DNA from 2 places in the Priestia sp. YIM B13551 genome. Region 1 is predicted to be linked to the other one. Evidence: riboswitches for the same ligand, from Rfam matches in the RefSeq annotation. Region 1 holds a riboswitch; the other holds the start of a gene.
What was found. Region 1 has a riboswitch for S-adenosylmethionine ahead of ACFX4N_RS08755 (hypothetical protein). Riboswitches for the same ligand answer to the same signal wherever they lie in the genome.
Positions count from the first base shown of each region.

Region 2: another riboswitch for S-adenosylmethionine. It lies ahead of metE (5-methyltetrahydropteroyltriglutamate--homocysteine S-methyltransferase); the one in region 1 lies ahead of ACFX4N_RS08755 (hypothetical protein).

Region 1 covers NZ_JBHZOX010000001.1:1,719,186-1,726,465, reverse strand. The annotation lists gene ACFX4N_RS08760 (M20 peptidase aminoacylase family protein) at 1-986, shown strand, start outside; SAM riboswitch class I at 1,050-1,151, shown strand; gene ACFX4N_RS08755 (hypothetical protein) at 1,219-1,461, shown strand; gene ACFX4N_RS08750 (M20/M25/M40 family metallo-hydrolase) at 1,931-3,544, shown strand; gene ACFX4N_RS08745 (VOC family protein) at 3,563-4,360, opposite strand; gene ACFX4N_RS08740 (CotG/ExsB N-terminal domain-containing protein) at 4,508-4,951, opposite strand; gene ACFX4N_RS08735 (GNAT family N-acetyltransferase) at 5,065-5,511, shown strand; gene ACFX4N_RS08730 (hypothetical protein) at 5,439-5,726, opposite strand; gene ACFX4N_RS08725 (MFS transporter) at 5,786-6,955, opposite strand; gene ACFX4N_RS08720 (hypothetical protein) at 7,130-7,280, shown strand, end outside.
Region 2 covers NZ_JBHZOX010000002.1:565,169-572,448, forward strand. The annotation lists gene ACFX4N_RS12240 (DUF5301 domain-containing protein) at 1-295, opposite strand, end outside; gene ACFX4N_RS12245 (hypothetical protein) at 327-491, opposite strand; gene ACFX4N_RS12250 (helix-turn-helix transcriptional regulator) at 653-853, opposite strand; gene ACFX4N_RS12255 (hypothetical protein) at 1,041-1,175, opposite strand; gene ACFX4N_RS12260 (GNAT family N-acetyltransferase) at 1,356-1,856, opposite strand; gene ACFX4N_RS12265 (acetate uptake transporter) at 2,001-2,618, opposite strand; gene metE (5-methyltetrahydropteroyltriglutamate--homocysteine S-methyltransferase) at 2,761-5,055, opposite strand; cobalamin riboswitch at 5,206-5,394, opposite strand; SAM riboswitch class I at 5,474-5,584, opposite strand; gene ACFX4N_RS12275 (hypothetical protein) at 5,665-5,916, opposite strand; gene ACFX4N_RS12280 (metallophosphoesterase family protein) at 6,216-7,001, opposite strand; gene ACFX4N_RS12285 (hypothetical protein) at 6,953-7,090, opposite strand.

The sequences.
Region 1 (7,280 bases):
CAGAAATTGTGGGAGGAAAGCCGGGACCTATTATCGCTATTCGAGCTGATATTGATGCGCTGCCAATTGAAGAAAAAACCAATCTGCCATTTGCTTCTGAAGTGAACGGTGTTATGCACGCATGCGGCCATGATTTTCATACGGCTTCTATAATCGGAGCAGCTATCCTTCTTAAAGAGCGTCAGCAGGAGCTTTGCGGTACGGTTCGATTTATCTTTCAGCCAGCCGAAGAAACGGCTTCTGGGGCAAAAATGCTAGTTGAAAAAGGTGTGCTCGAAGGAGTGGAAGCGATATTTGGGATGCATAACAAACCGGATCTTCCTGTAGGAACCATTGGTATTAAACCGGGACCTTTAATGGCAAGTGTTGATCGTTTTGAAATTGACGTCAAAGGAGTAGGAGGTCACGCGGGTATTCCTGAAAAAACAATAGATCCGATTGCTGCTGCTGGTCAAATTGTTACTAGTTTACAAACCATTGTCAGCCGTAATCTCAGCCCCTTTCAAAATGTTGTTGTCAGCATAACTCAAATCCATGGAGGGAGCTCGTGGAACGTCATTCCTGACAAAGTAACGCTTGAAGGAACTGTGCGTACCTTTCAAGAAGAAGCGAGAGAAAAAATACCGGCTCTTATGAAACGAACTGCTGAAGGGATTGGCGCAGCTTTCGGGGCTTCAGTAGACGTTAAATGGTATCCATATCTTCCTGTAGTAAACAATGATGATACGCTGGAAAAACTAGTTACTAAAGCGGCAGAGGATCTTAGTTATCAAGTCGTAGAAGCTGAACAATCGCCTGGAGGAGAAGATTTTGCCGTATATCAGCAGCATGTACCAGGATTTTTTGTATGGATGGGTACAGCTGGAGAATATGAATGGCACCATCCTTCTTTTTCATTAAATGAAGAGGCATTACTTGTAGCAGCTTCTTATTTTGCTAATCTAAGCTTTCATTTTTTGAATTCATTCCATTACCAAAAAAATTAAAATATTTTTATTTTTCTATTTACGGGGATGGAATTGTTTGATAAAATAAATTTTAAATTAAAAAAGTTATCACGAGTGGACGAGAGATCTGGCTCTTTGACTCCACAGCAACCTACGAATGTAAGGTGCTCCTACCAGCAAAGCATGTGCTTTGGGTGATAAAACGGGTGAAAAACTCATTTTGCATCAAAGCAAAATGAGTTTTTTTATTTTTCTAAAAGGAGAGGGTTTTATGAGTCATACAGCAGTTGCAGCACATACAGGAGAGAAAGCATTAAAGGAAGCAGTGAAATTATTAGGAAAGCATTATCAAGTAGCTTATCGCGAATTAGAAACATTTTATGAAATTGTGGTCGAAAACCATGTTCGTACATATGCTGTAGGCATAGATATTAAAGATGTACAAAAAGCAAATGAACTAGAAATTTATTCATCATGCTGTTCCAAGCTTGAGCGAGTAGGCTGTCTTTTATAGAAGAAGTCTGCTCGCGCCTCTATTTTTTAAGTGTTTTTAAATAGAAAGCATGGTTTTTGACAAGCAAAGAATCTGGTGGGTATAATCAATACTCACTAGGTTTTAAAATTAATCATAAATTGTCGAAATTTTTACGCAAATTAAAGGTTACATTCGAAATGAATTGTGGTATGTTATAAAACAAGAATATTTTATGAAAGGAGCATTGAAATGGAAATGTCTCTTGAACACGGAAACGATGCAGGAAGCGAACAGCTTATTGATCGTATCCTAGACTTTTTAGAAGATGACGAAAAGTAAAAAAAGAGTGTGCGGTGCTATCCCTAGCCGCGCACTCTTTTTTTATCATGTGCGTAAAGGCAGCGCCATACTATGATACATAGGGATAGAATGAAAGAGTCTCTGTCAAAGGGATTGACGAATGGTTTTGTTTGATAGAAAATTTAGAAAAAGGAAAGAGATGAAGGGTATGTCGAACAAAACATCTTTGTATCAAACAAAAGAACAGTTAAAAAAACTTGTAAGCGAATTGGTTTCTATACCTAGCGTGACAGGAACGATGGCAGAAGTGGAAATGGCTGAATCGATAGCGTCTTATTTATTGAAGCTGCCTTACTTTCAAAAAAACGAGCAAGTCGAGCTTCATTCAACAGGAGACGGACGGTCGATTGTCACAGCTTTTGTTCAAGGGAAAAATACGAATAAAACAGTTGTACTAGTAAGTCATTACGATGTAGTGGATGTACAAGATTATGGACAGTGGAAAAAGGATGCTTTTCACGCTGATACATTAACGAGTACTTTTTATAACCATATGGAACAAGTTCCGGCGCACGTACAAAAGGATATGATAAAAGGAGACTGGCTTTTTGGCAGAGGAACGATGGACATGAAAGCAGGCATTGCCCTGCATATCAGTATGGTTGAACGAGCATGCAACGGAGAGTTTGACGGAAACATCCTGCTGCTGTCGGTGCCGGATGAAGAAGTAAATTCGCTTGGGATGAGAAAAGCAGTGCCTGTTCTTTTAGAACTTGCCCGCAAACATCAGCTGGATTTTTCTCTCATGCTAAATGCAGAACCAGTGTTCAGCCGCTATCCTGGAGATCAAACGAACTATGTGTACTCAGGATCGATTGGGAAGATCATGCCAAGCTTTTTGTGTTATGGAAAAGAAACTCATGTAGGGGAACCGCTAGCTGGTTTAAATGCTAATTTACTAGCTTCTTATTTAACAAAAGAAATAGAATTAAACGTTGATTTTTGCGAAAAAGTAAGAGAAGAAACGAGTCCACCTCCTACGGTGCTGATACAAAAAGATTTAAAAGAAGAGTATTCAGTTCAAGTTCCGCACTCTGCCGTTGTATTATTTAATTTATTTATGTTAAACCGCTCTCTTAAAGAAGTAACAGATCTGCTGTTGAAATCGGCTGACAAAGCGGCTTTGAATGTGAAAAAACACTATAATAAAGCCGCTAGGCAGTACGCTGCGGGAATGGAGGGTTCATCTCTTGACGTGAACGTATGGACGTATGAAGAACTTTATACTCATGCAGTCAAACAGCACGGTGAAAAATATGTGCAAGAAATGGAAGCAGCACTTTTGGCACAAGAGGATGATGACAGAAATAAAACCATTAAATTAGTAAACTCTTTAGCTGGTTTATGTAAAGAAGCAGCTCCGATGATGGTCTTATTTTTTACGCCGCCTTTTTATCCGGCCGTTTGTTCACATGATGATCCGTTTGTACAAGAGATTTTGTCAAACGTACAGGCAATTGCCAAAGAGCAATTCCAAGTGGAGCTAGTTGAACAAAGTTATTTTGGCGGAATTTCGGATTTAAGCTATGCCAGCCTGCAGCATCCGCTCCATACATTTAACACGTTGGTAGCAAATATGCCGCTATGGAATAAAGGGTATCATATCCCGCTAGAAGAGCTAGAGGAGCTGAAGATGCCGGTGCTGAACATTGGACCGCTGGGAAGAGATGCGCATCAATGGACCGAAAGATTAGACGTTCAGTATTCCTTTGAAATTTTGCCTCATTTCATTTATCAAGCTATAAAGGAAGCACACAAATAAACATCCGTCCGCGGATGTTTATTTGTTGAATTTAAAAGAAGCTCCTTGTACGGTAATTTGTTGCGGTGTTAGAGCGTGATCTAATTCAACCAAAAATGGACGCTCTCCAACTTTTTTTAATGTATCATGGACAACACCTTGTATTCCGCTGCAAAAAATAAGGTTTCCTCCATTGACATATAGTTTTTGACAACGTGCATCAAGTAAAGAGTCTTTGTAGCTTTCGGCAGACTGAATGTCCAGCAGTTTCGTCCACTTGCTGATGGATTCTTCGAGGTTATGTACAGCACAGTAAATATTTTTTAGCTGCAGCTGACCAGCTTGGTGAGAAGAAAGAGCCGCTAGCTTTGGCTTGCGTTTTTCTTCTGGTTCACCCCATTCAATAAAAAAAGGAAGAGGCAGGGAATCGTGGTCAGCTTCAATAAAACACATTTTCCATTGAAGTCTTTCTCCATCATTGGTTTGACGAGAACCCGCTACAGGACCTTTTACAGTGACATTCTTGCTTTCCAGCTCTTTTATTAGCAAATCCATATCATCTGTACGGAATGCAAATCGACCAAAATGACCAACCGGTGTATGTTCGTTAACAAGCTGCTGAATAAGGTCATTATCTGTAACAGTTTGAGCTAACGCGATATCTCTAAGCCCAAGCCATTCAATATAGCTGAGGTTAAAATAAGCCAACGTGTTAAAAGTGCCCCATTTTTCATGGATGCCGCCTTTAACGACATTTATTCCGTATTCGTTTAGTTCTTTCTGAGCTTTAATAGGATCAGGTGAAAAATGAACAAGATGATCAAAAGATAAGTGCATGGATAGGCCTCCTTTTAAGAGAGATTCTTTCCCATTATTATACGTTTTTTTCTTTTTTTAGAAGAGTAAAACGAATGATTATGTAAAATAAAAATCTTAAAAAAAGCAAGCCGCGTATGTTTTAAACTCGACTTGCTTTAGATTTATTTAGCGACGACAGCCATGCCCTTTAAAGCAGCAGCCAAATGATTTATTAAACCATGGATATGAGCAGCAAGGTGAACCGCAGCGACAGCGGCGACGGCTAGAACGACGAGTAGAACGACGAGTAGAACGGCGGGTAGAACGGCGAGTAGAACGGCGAGTAGTGCGGCGAGTAGAACGACGAGTAGAACGGCGGGTAGAACGGCGAGTAGAACGGCGAGTAGTGCGGCGAGTAGAACGGCGAGTAGTGCGGCGAGTAGAACGACGAGTAGAACGGCGGGTAGAACGGCGAGTAGTGCGGCGAGTAGTGCGACGAGTAGAACGGCGAGTAGAACGACGACGAGAGCGTCTGTGAAGAGCAGTTGGCTCTTGGTACATAAATGTTTCAAGCTCAGTAGAAGCAATCGCTTCTGTTGCTTCTCTAATTCTTTCAGCAGTGATATGCATATAAACACCTCCTGGCTAATTCGGTACATAATACAATATGTACAAGGAAGGCGTTTGGATATAGTGAAAACATGGAATTTGTCTAAATTTGTGAAAGAAATGGAGTGGTTTTCATGCTTCAAATCCTCGAACATCAAAGAGTGGATATCGCTCTTCAAATAGTAGCTGTGCAAGTAGAAGCTTATCAAGAAGAAGCAAGGCTCATTGGTTTTTCAGATATTCCTCAGCTTACAGAAAGCAAAGAAGATATTATGAAAAGCAAGGAAGTGTTTATCGGAGAAATGATTGAAGGTAAGCTAGCAGGAGTGCTGTCGTTTGAAAAAGAAAATGAGCGATTAACGATTTGCCGCCTCGTTGTGCGTCCTCGGTACTTTCGAAAGGGAATCGGAAGCCGTCTTTTAACACATGTACTTCAAAGATATTCTGAATGTGAATGTATCGTGTCTACAGCCGAAAAAAATACACCTGCGATTAAGCTATACGAAGCTCATCGGTTTTCAATTATAAAACGTACTGCAGCTGCTGATAATCTTGTGTTAGTAACGATGAAAAGAGATTGAGACATCGCTAAATTAATACAAAGACCAACAAATGAGCTACATGCGCTAGTAGGAATCGGCTGCTGATTTCCGTGCAAGACTTCGCTTTCCGCGGGCGGCCGCTGAGCCTCCTCGTCGCTTCCGCTTATCCCGCAGGAGTCTCCGCCTTGCTCTCCAATCAACACAGCTAGTATACTCATAACAATAAAAAAATCCGAACGCGTTGGATTCTCCATCAAGAATCTCGATTCATCGTTCGGATCTTCTTTCAACTAAAATAATGTTGTCCCAGCCTCTACGATGAGAGTGTTTGCTCAGAATAATCTAGAGCTGTATGGCGCTGAATCAGCAGTAAAGCAGCTAAAGTGACAACTGCTCCGATAATAAAAGGCAGCGTCATATTGAGTTTAAAGGCAAATGCACCAAGCAGAGGGCCAAAAATACGCCCTAAGCTATCCATTGAGGCGGTTAGCCCCGAAGCAGAGCCATATCCTACTTTGGTTCTCATCGTAATTAATGAGAGGACACAAGGACGAATAAGGGCATTTCCTGCTGTAAATATGCACAAAAATAAGGTAGCATTAACGGCACTAGAAGATAACAAAATAGACGTAAATCCTATTGCTGAAACCAATAAGCCAATGGCCATCAGCTTTTTTTCATTTCCTTTTTTAAATCGCTGCAGCACACCGCCTTGAATCAGCGCTTGAGTTAAACCGCTCGCCATAAACATCCATCCGATTGTCGTAGGAGTAGCATTAATTTTCGCTATTTGAAAAAATTGAAAAGTAGCTTCTAAACCAGCGAGCGTAAAAGTCGCTAAAAATGAAAGAACATATAAATACTTCATAGCTCCTTGAAAATCTGACGTGAAGTCATGCCATCTCGATGTCTGTACTTTGGCAGCAGATTCTTTTCGTAAAGATTCTTTTAACGTAAAGAATGAGAACGCTGTCATAATCAGTGACAAGATACCAGAGATAACGAAGGGAACAAACAAGCCGAAAGATGAAAGGACGCCGCCTAATGCCGGTCCAAAAATAAAGCCTAAGCCAATCGACATTCCTAACAGTCCCATTGCTTTCGTGCGGTTTTCTTCATCTGTACTATCAGAAGCGTATGCAAAAGCACAAGGAATAACAGCTCCTGCGAACAAACCTCCGATGATGCGCGACGTATACATTAAAGTCAGAGAGTTTTCTGCCACCGAAAAAAGAAAAAAGCTTGCGCTGAAGCCGAGTAAGCCCCAAAGTAATATGGGACGCCGGCCTTTTATATCGGAAAGCTTCCCCCAAAAAGGTGCAGTAATAAAAGATGCGATCGAATAGCTAGCCATTAGTATTCCTAAATTGACCGTGCTTGCACCCGTGGCACGAATAACTTCAGGTACGATGGGGATGATCACTCCAAAGCCGACAAATACCATAAAAATAACAAACATTAACGTTCCAAGCTGTTTGTTCATATGCAATTAAGCCCCTTTCTCTGTAGAACATGCCGTGAGTTTAGTATACCAAATACAAAGAAGTTTTTTACGTATATTTGGTAAAAAGCGTTTTATTTACAAATGGATAACTATGTTAATATTTACCTGTTGTGCTGAGGATGATACAATTAAAAGAAAAAGGACGTGAAGCGATTGCCAATATGGATTGTATTTGCTGGGATCATAGGCGGTCTTTTAGGGTTTGGGGCGCTAGTGGATTATATAGCTAAAAAGAGAAGTATTGAGTTAGATCCAGAAGAAGGAATAAAGAATGCTTCTGATGCAGAACAAATCTATGTGGAAA
Region 2 (7,280 bases), on a different contig from region 1:
AGCCGTACGCATCTTTTCCGTTTTCGACGATTTTTACCCAGTAAGCTTGGTCAAACTTTGGGTCGAGCTCCTTGCTTTTTTTTACTTCTACTTTTGCCAAAGAATGTACGATTTGCTTTATCTCTTTTTTATCATCTACTACACGTTTTCCTTCGTCCGTATCTATTTCAATACGCGTAACGTTTGCTTCATCTACTTTTATGACGTCTTTTAACTGATAGGCTTTCCCGGTATATGTAAAATAAAATACGACGATAAATAAAAGTGCAGCTATAATAATCGTTCTTTTTTTCAAAAGGAACCTCCTTTTCTACATCACGCTGTATTCACGTGATACACCTTTTTATTCCTCCTGTTCCGCAGCCCTTTAGTACAATGCTGCTTCCTACAAGTAAACTATACGTTAATCCCGGAACAGGAAGTACTAACGTTACCATCAACAGTAACATGCCCGTACTTGTAAGAGCTACTCCGGCAGCTCGATTTCTCATTCATTTCACCACCGTTGCTCTGTAAATCTCTTTTTATAAAGTGATAGAAGTAATATTGATCTACTATTTACTTATGTGCTTTTAGCTTATAGTACAGAAATGTCAAAACTTCTACTAGTAAGATCGCTACTTCACATTACCTTCTCTTTTTAACTAACTCATCATGATTTATGAAATAAAAACAGCTCATCTACTGTTGCTCCCAGCTCTGCAGCCAGTTGAAAAGCAAGGGTCAAGCTTGGATCATACTTATTGTTTTCAATTGCATTAATCGTTTGTCTCGATACGCCGCATACTTTTGCCAATTCATCTTGAGACATTCGTTTGCTTTTACGCAGTTCTTTAATTCGATTTTCCACCATTCATCACTCATCTCTAAAATGTAAAAAACTTTTTACATCCATATCTTATATTATCTTCCTTGTTACTGTCAAATATATTTGACAAATCAATGTCTCTTACCTACCTAAAAAAGAGATTTAAATATAACGAGATTAATCCAATCTAAAGACGAAAAAATGGGAGAAATGATTGAGTATGAATCGCTTGTTACACCGCTCTTGATTTCCGTGCAAGGCTTCGCTTTCCGCGGGCGGCCGCTGAGCCTCCTCGTCGCTTTCGCTCCTGCGGGGTCTCATCTGTGCCGCTTTTCCCGCAGGAGTCTTCGCCTTGCCCTCCAATCAACCGCTAGAAGCAACGAAATAGATTAAACACATGTTCACCCTCTCAATAAAAAAAGCCGTACTTATTCATGTAAATACCATCTTTACTTTTACATATTTACAATAACTACACAGAAATTAATATAAAAAAGCACAAACTCCTTAAAAGAAGCTTGTGCTTTTTTATTTCATTGTCTGTTTGTTAAAGCTCCTTACTCATATTAAACCACTGCACGCCTGCATGCTGAGACTCCGCTACTCCTTGATTCACATATCCGTTTTTTTCGTAAAAAGGAATCAATTCTTCTTTACATGTTAAGGTAACCGTTAAGCGCTGTTTGTTCCGCGCTTGTTTTTCAAACTCTCTTAGCAGCATACTCGCAATTCCTTTATGATGATGCTTGGGATTTACAACGATACCCAAAATACTTTGATGACCGCCTGTCTCAGGGTTCGAAATCGTTTTTTCAAACAAATCATCCGTAATAAACGGAGCTGAAATGACGGGACCGTTCACATATCCGATTATTTCTTCATTTTCTTGGGCGATGATAAACGTATCAGGAATGGTGTTGATCCGCGTGATGAATGCGTCTTTTGAGGCAGCCTCTTCAGGTGTAAAGCCTTTGTTTTCTAACGTAATTAATTGGTTTAAATCTTTTTCATCCACTTGTCTTATAATCATTGAAACGTTTCCTTTCATTATGTATTTCTCTTTTTTCTCTAAAAGCTTCTATTACATATAACTATCTCTTTCTACTATATATAAAAACGCCCAAACAAAAAAGGATTGACCTCTGCACCATACAGAATTCAATCCTACTTCGCTTTTTAATTAACGTCTTGATTATTTGATAAATGCACCAAACGGCTTGCCCACCGGAAGCACAACTCGACCGTAGTGAGTATTTAATACAGCCGCTGCAGATCCATAGAATGAAAACAGAGCAATTAATAGCTCTGAAACTGCTGCTAGTAAGTGCGTGTACTCATATGCCACACCAAATGTACTTAGCGATAATCCAATGAATAAGAAATCGATTAACACAAAAATAATAAATAATACTTTATGAGTGCCCATTGCTCCAACTGTCATAAAAACGCTGAAAATCAAGTAGCCGACAAAAGCAAATGCGAGCTGCTTCGGATCCGCTTCTTTTGCGAGCGCTTCCCCAAATGCTCCAAGCTGAATAAGCCATGTCATAGCTACACCTAGCCAAAATAACCCGAAGGCACCAAAAGCAGTTGCGCCGAAGGTATTATTATGTTTGAAATCTTGCATAGACGCGATTAACTGCCCTACCCCGCCTAAAAAAATCGCCCATGGCAATACCAATGAAACACCATCGGTTACCCCAAGCTTTTGAAACGATGCAACAAGTGTCACCATGGCAAGTCCAAATAGACCTAGCGCTGATGGATCCGCTGTTACAATTTTAACGTGCTGCGTGCTGTTGTTACTCATGTTGTACCTCCCTGATTTTAAAAACACCTTTAAAAAGATACAAAAATGTAGGGGAAGTGTCAATGGATATTTTTGGCCTTTTAAAATCCCATAAGAACAAGCAGTGTAGCGGTTACACTGCTTGTTCTTTAATTTCTTATCATTAAACGTTTTGTAATAAATTTTGTCTGGTTTGTTTTGCGGACTCAACCATGACTTTTAAAGCTTCAACCGTCTCGCTGATTCCTCTTGTTTTAAGGCCGCAGTCGGGATTAATCCAAAATAATGCAGGATCAAGTACCTGCAGAGCGCGGTCAATGTTTCGCTGAAGCTCTTCAAGCTTCGGTACGCGCGGACTGTGGATATCATACACGCCAAGTCCGATTCCTTGATTGTACGTATGTTTTTCAAACGCATAAATTAATTCACCGTGGCTTTTAGACGTTTCAATGGAAATCACGTCGGCATCAAGCGCTTTGATGGCATCAATAATCTCTTCGAATTCTGAATAGCACATATGCGTGTGAATTTGCGTCTCGTTTTGCACCGATACCGTGGCTAGCTTGAACGCATACACCGCAGCGTTCAAGTAGCTGTCCCAGTTTTCTCGTTTTAATGGCAGTCCTTCACGCAGTGCCGGTTCATCTACTTGAATCATTGAAATGCCCTGACTTTCAAGTGCTTCTACTTCTTTTCTAAGAGCAAGCGCAATTTGATTTGCCACGTCGTAGCGCGGGATATCATCACGCACAAACGACCAATTTAAAATCGTAATCGGACCCGTCAGCATTCCTTTAACCGGCTTATTTGTTAGAGACTGTGCGTAGACCGTTTCTTTGATCGTCATCGCCTGCTCATACGATACATCTCCGTAAATAAGCGGCGGCTTCACGCAGCGAGAACCGTAAGATTGCACCCAGCCAAACTTCGTAAACTGAAAGCCTCCTAATTTCTCACCGAAGTATTCGACCATGTCCGTACGCTCAAACTCTCCGTGCACAAGGACATCTAAGCCGATGTCTTCTTGAATTTCAATCCATTTTTTTATTTCCTCGTTAATGTACGCTTCATATGCTTCATCGCTTAACTCGCCTTTACGCCATTTTAAACGCTCTTTTCGCACTTCTTTTGTTTGCGGAAAGCTTCCAATCGTTGTCGTTGGAAGAAGCGGCAGTTGAAACGCTTCTTGCTGAACGCGTTGACGTACGTCAAACGGCGCTTGTCGCGCTGCTTTATAGCTGTGCAGCTGCTTCAGCTCTTTTTGCACGTCTTGATGATTTCGAAAAGATGAACCATTTAATGCTTGAATCGCCTGTTTGCTTACGTTTATTTCTTCTTCTATCGACTCTTTTCCTTGCTGCACTGCTTTTGTTAAAAGCGTGATTTCCTTTAGCTTTTCATCTGCAAAAGAGAGCGCATTTTTCAATACTGGATCAATGGTTTCTTCATTTTTCACCGTGACAGGAACATGTAATAAACTTGATGAAGGCTGCAGAATCAAACGGTCTTTTGATACGGCTTCTTCAATTTCACTAAGCGTTAAAAGCTGTTCGTCCAAGTTTTCACGCCAAATGTTGCGTCCGTCAATCACTCCCGCAGCAAGCACTTTATCAGTTGGAAAACCATATTTATTAAGCGCAGTGAGATTTTCGCCTCGGTCATGCACAAAGTCTAAACCGATTCCTTCAACAGGAAGAGACACAACTTCTTTGTAGTGATCAACGCTGTCAAAATACGTTTGCAAAATGACTTTTACATTCGGTGCCGCTTCCTTCAAAGTTTGATAGACTTCTGTGTAAAGCGCCAGGTCTTCTTTTGATAGCGTTGTAGATAAAATTGGCTCATCTATCTGCACCCACTCTACTCCTTCTGCCTGCAGCTCCGCTAAAATAGTTGCATAAAGCGGAACAAACTGTTCAACTACTTCTTTAAACTCACTTTTTTTATATCCTTTTGACAGCTTCACAAATGTTACTGGACCTAGAATAACGGGCTTTCCTTCAATATTCAGCTTTTCTTTTGCTTCTTTGTAAAACTGAAGCGGGCGATTTTCTACAAGTGCCGGCGTACATTCCTCAAGCTCCGGTACGATGTAGTGATAATTTGTGTTAAACCATTTTGTCATCGTAGAGGCTACCGCACCTTTTGTTCCTCGGGCGATGTCAAAATACGTTTCAAGCGATACCGGTCCTCCGTCATACTCAAAGCGCTTTGGCACTAGACCGAACATAACAGCTGTATCTAACACGTGGTCGTATAAACTGAAATCGCCGACTGGAATTAATTCAATTCCTGCGTCACGCTGTTTTTTCAGATGCCCTAGACGAAGAGCTTCAATTTCTTGAAGAAAGATATCTTTCTCCAGCTTTCCTGCCCAAAACTGCTCAAGCGCTTTTTTCCACTCTCGTTTTTCACCAATTCTTGGATAACCTAAGTTTGAACTTTTTACACTGCTCATTTTTTCCACTCCCTGTATATTTTTTTATCGGTAAACTAAAAAATCTCCCTTTTCGAAATGAAAAGAGAGATAATACGCATACTTAACTAGAGTTGAGACAGCCTGTTTTTCTCAACACGTATTCCTCACTCCTCTCTATATCCCGTAGAGCTTAAGTGCATACAACAGGCAGGTCTCCTGACTTAGGTTCATCGCTTCCTATCCCTTCCCATTTCAACATGAAACAGTGGTTAATAAGTTGCTCCCCATTACAGTGGCGGGACCGCGCCGGCTTTTCACCGGTCTTCCCTTTTAAGCTGCGTACATTCGTTACACAGCACCTGATGCATTTTTATAAAATTGTCCATTCAAAACATATTCACATAAAATAAAAAGCCTCTCTATCACGAATAGAGAGGCATAGTATCTATGAAATCCTCTCTTATTTTTCAAAGCTGTACGCTTTGCAGGATGTAGCACCTTTTCAACAAGAATGTTAAATGGTTGCCGGGCTTCACAGGGCCAGTCCCTCCGCCTCTCTCAATAAGAGTTTTAATTGTTTATAATATTTTGAATGTAGAGTCATCTTAACACCTTAGATTTATGTTGTCAAAAGAAATTTCAAAAAAATTAGTTTTTAGGAGGCGTTGACGCTAATTTTTGCCTTAACAATTTGTAATCGTCTTTTCGGTGCGTTTCAATTAAATCTTTGGCTCCCTGGTGATATCCTGACGAATAAATATACTCTACCGCTGTTTCGATAAGCTTTCTTTTTTCTTCGGCACACTCCCGGTCCATTAAGGGGAACAGTCTACCTAAAAGGTCATTTAAATCTTCCTTGATAAAACGATCAAGTCCTTCTTGCATCTTTTCGTTTGCCATGATTGCTCCTCCATTTGCTGTGTATGTTCTAAGCCTCTATAAACAGGCATTTCACTGTAAATTTTAAGATAAAGTTAAGTCATTAAACAGTATATCAAGTGAATGTTTTTCTTCAATTACATATGTAATACAAATATATGACAAATATAGAGAATATATCATCATTCATTATCTATTATAACGTTTGACTGAGCCTTCTGCTACAAGGTTTCTGTAAACATTATGCATAATCTTCCAAAAGTCTGCCTGTGAATTACGGGCAGGCTTTTGGCTAAACATAGCTTTCTATTCTCTTGTTTTTACAAACAATTTCTTCGAGGTCGTCCAAAATCCTTCCAAAGAAGAGGTCCTAATATGTTGTACCTGCTTACAAAAAACTCCGTAAAATTATAATTATTTAAAATTAAAGGCGGCTCAAAATCAAGAGGAGCACCGGCGCCTCCTGACAATACAAAATCAGTGCCTCTTCCAAGCGTAAACGACCCGTTTCTGTTTTTTCTAATAAACTGCTCGTCATATGCATGCACATGGCTGACTAACACTTTTTTCACGCGGTGTTCTTGAATTAAATCAAAAAATTCTTGACTTTGAGGAGTCGTTACAGGAAACCCTTCAAGATTTGACCACCGGCCAATATTTGGCTGCGCATGCATGGCTACGATGGTATTACGAGGAGCATCCTCTAGCTGCTGCTCTAAATAATTCAGCTCTCTATCTGTAAATCCATATATTTTATTCTTGGGACTGATGACATTATTTAATGCGATGCACCGAAAGTTAAAGACAGGAATATCAATGACCCAGTGTACTTTTCCGATAGTGGCTCTGAAGTTTTCGAGATTGCTTTCACCAAGGTACAGTTCATCATGATTCCCTACGCATACAAACATAGGAATGTTTGGTGCGATTTTTTCGACAACCTTAACAAAGTGCTCCAAATACTCTTTTTCCCCTGTATAGACGGTGTCTCCCCCATGAATAATAAACAGCGGGTTCAATTCCACCGCCTTTTTTAATACAAGCTCAAATTCACCGTTCATCGTGTAACAATTATCGTTTGATCCGTCACCTCTACTGTCACCCATAAAAACAAAGTTAAATGGATCGGATTTAATTGTTTAATTCTTTGCTTTAATAACTTTTCAGAACGTTCATGAAGCGTCAAATTCATCAACTAGTTAATCCCCCTATTAATAAGTAAACAAGCTTACTTGTTTATATGAGAATTTGTTGACGAAGGTCACTACCTTCTTGTAAGCAGAACGCACATTTAGCTTTCGTTTTAGAAATTGCTAGTTATGAATATCTATTAAAGTCCACTCTATGATAAGCTAACCTATCTTTCCATTTTATTAGGCACTAAT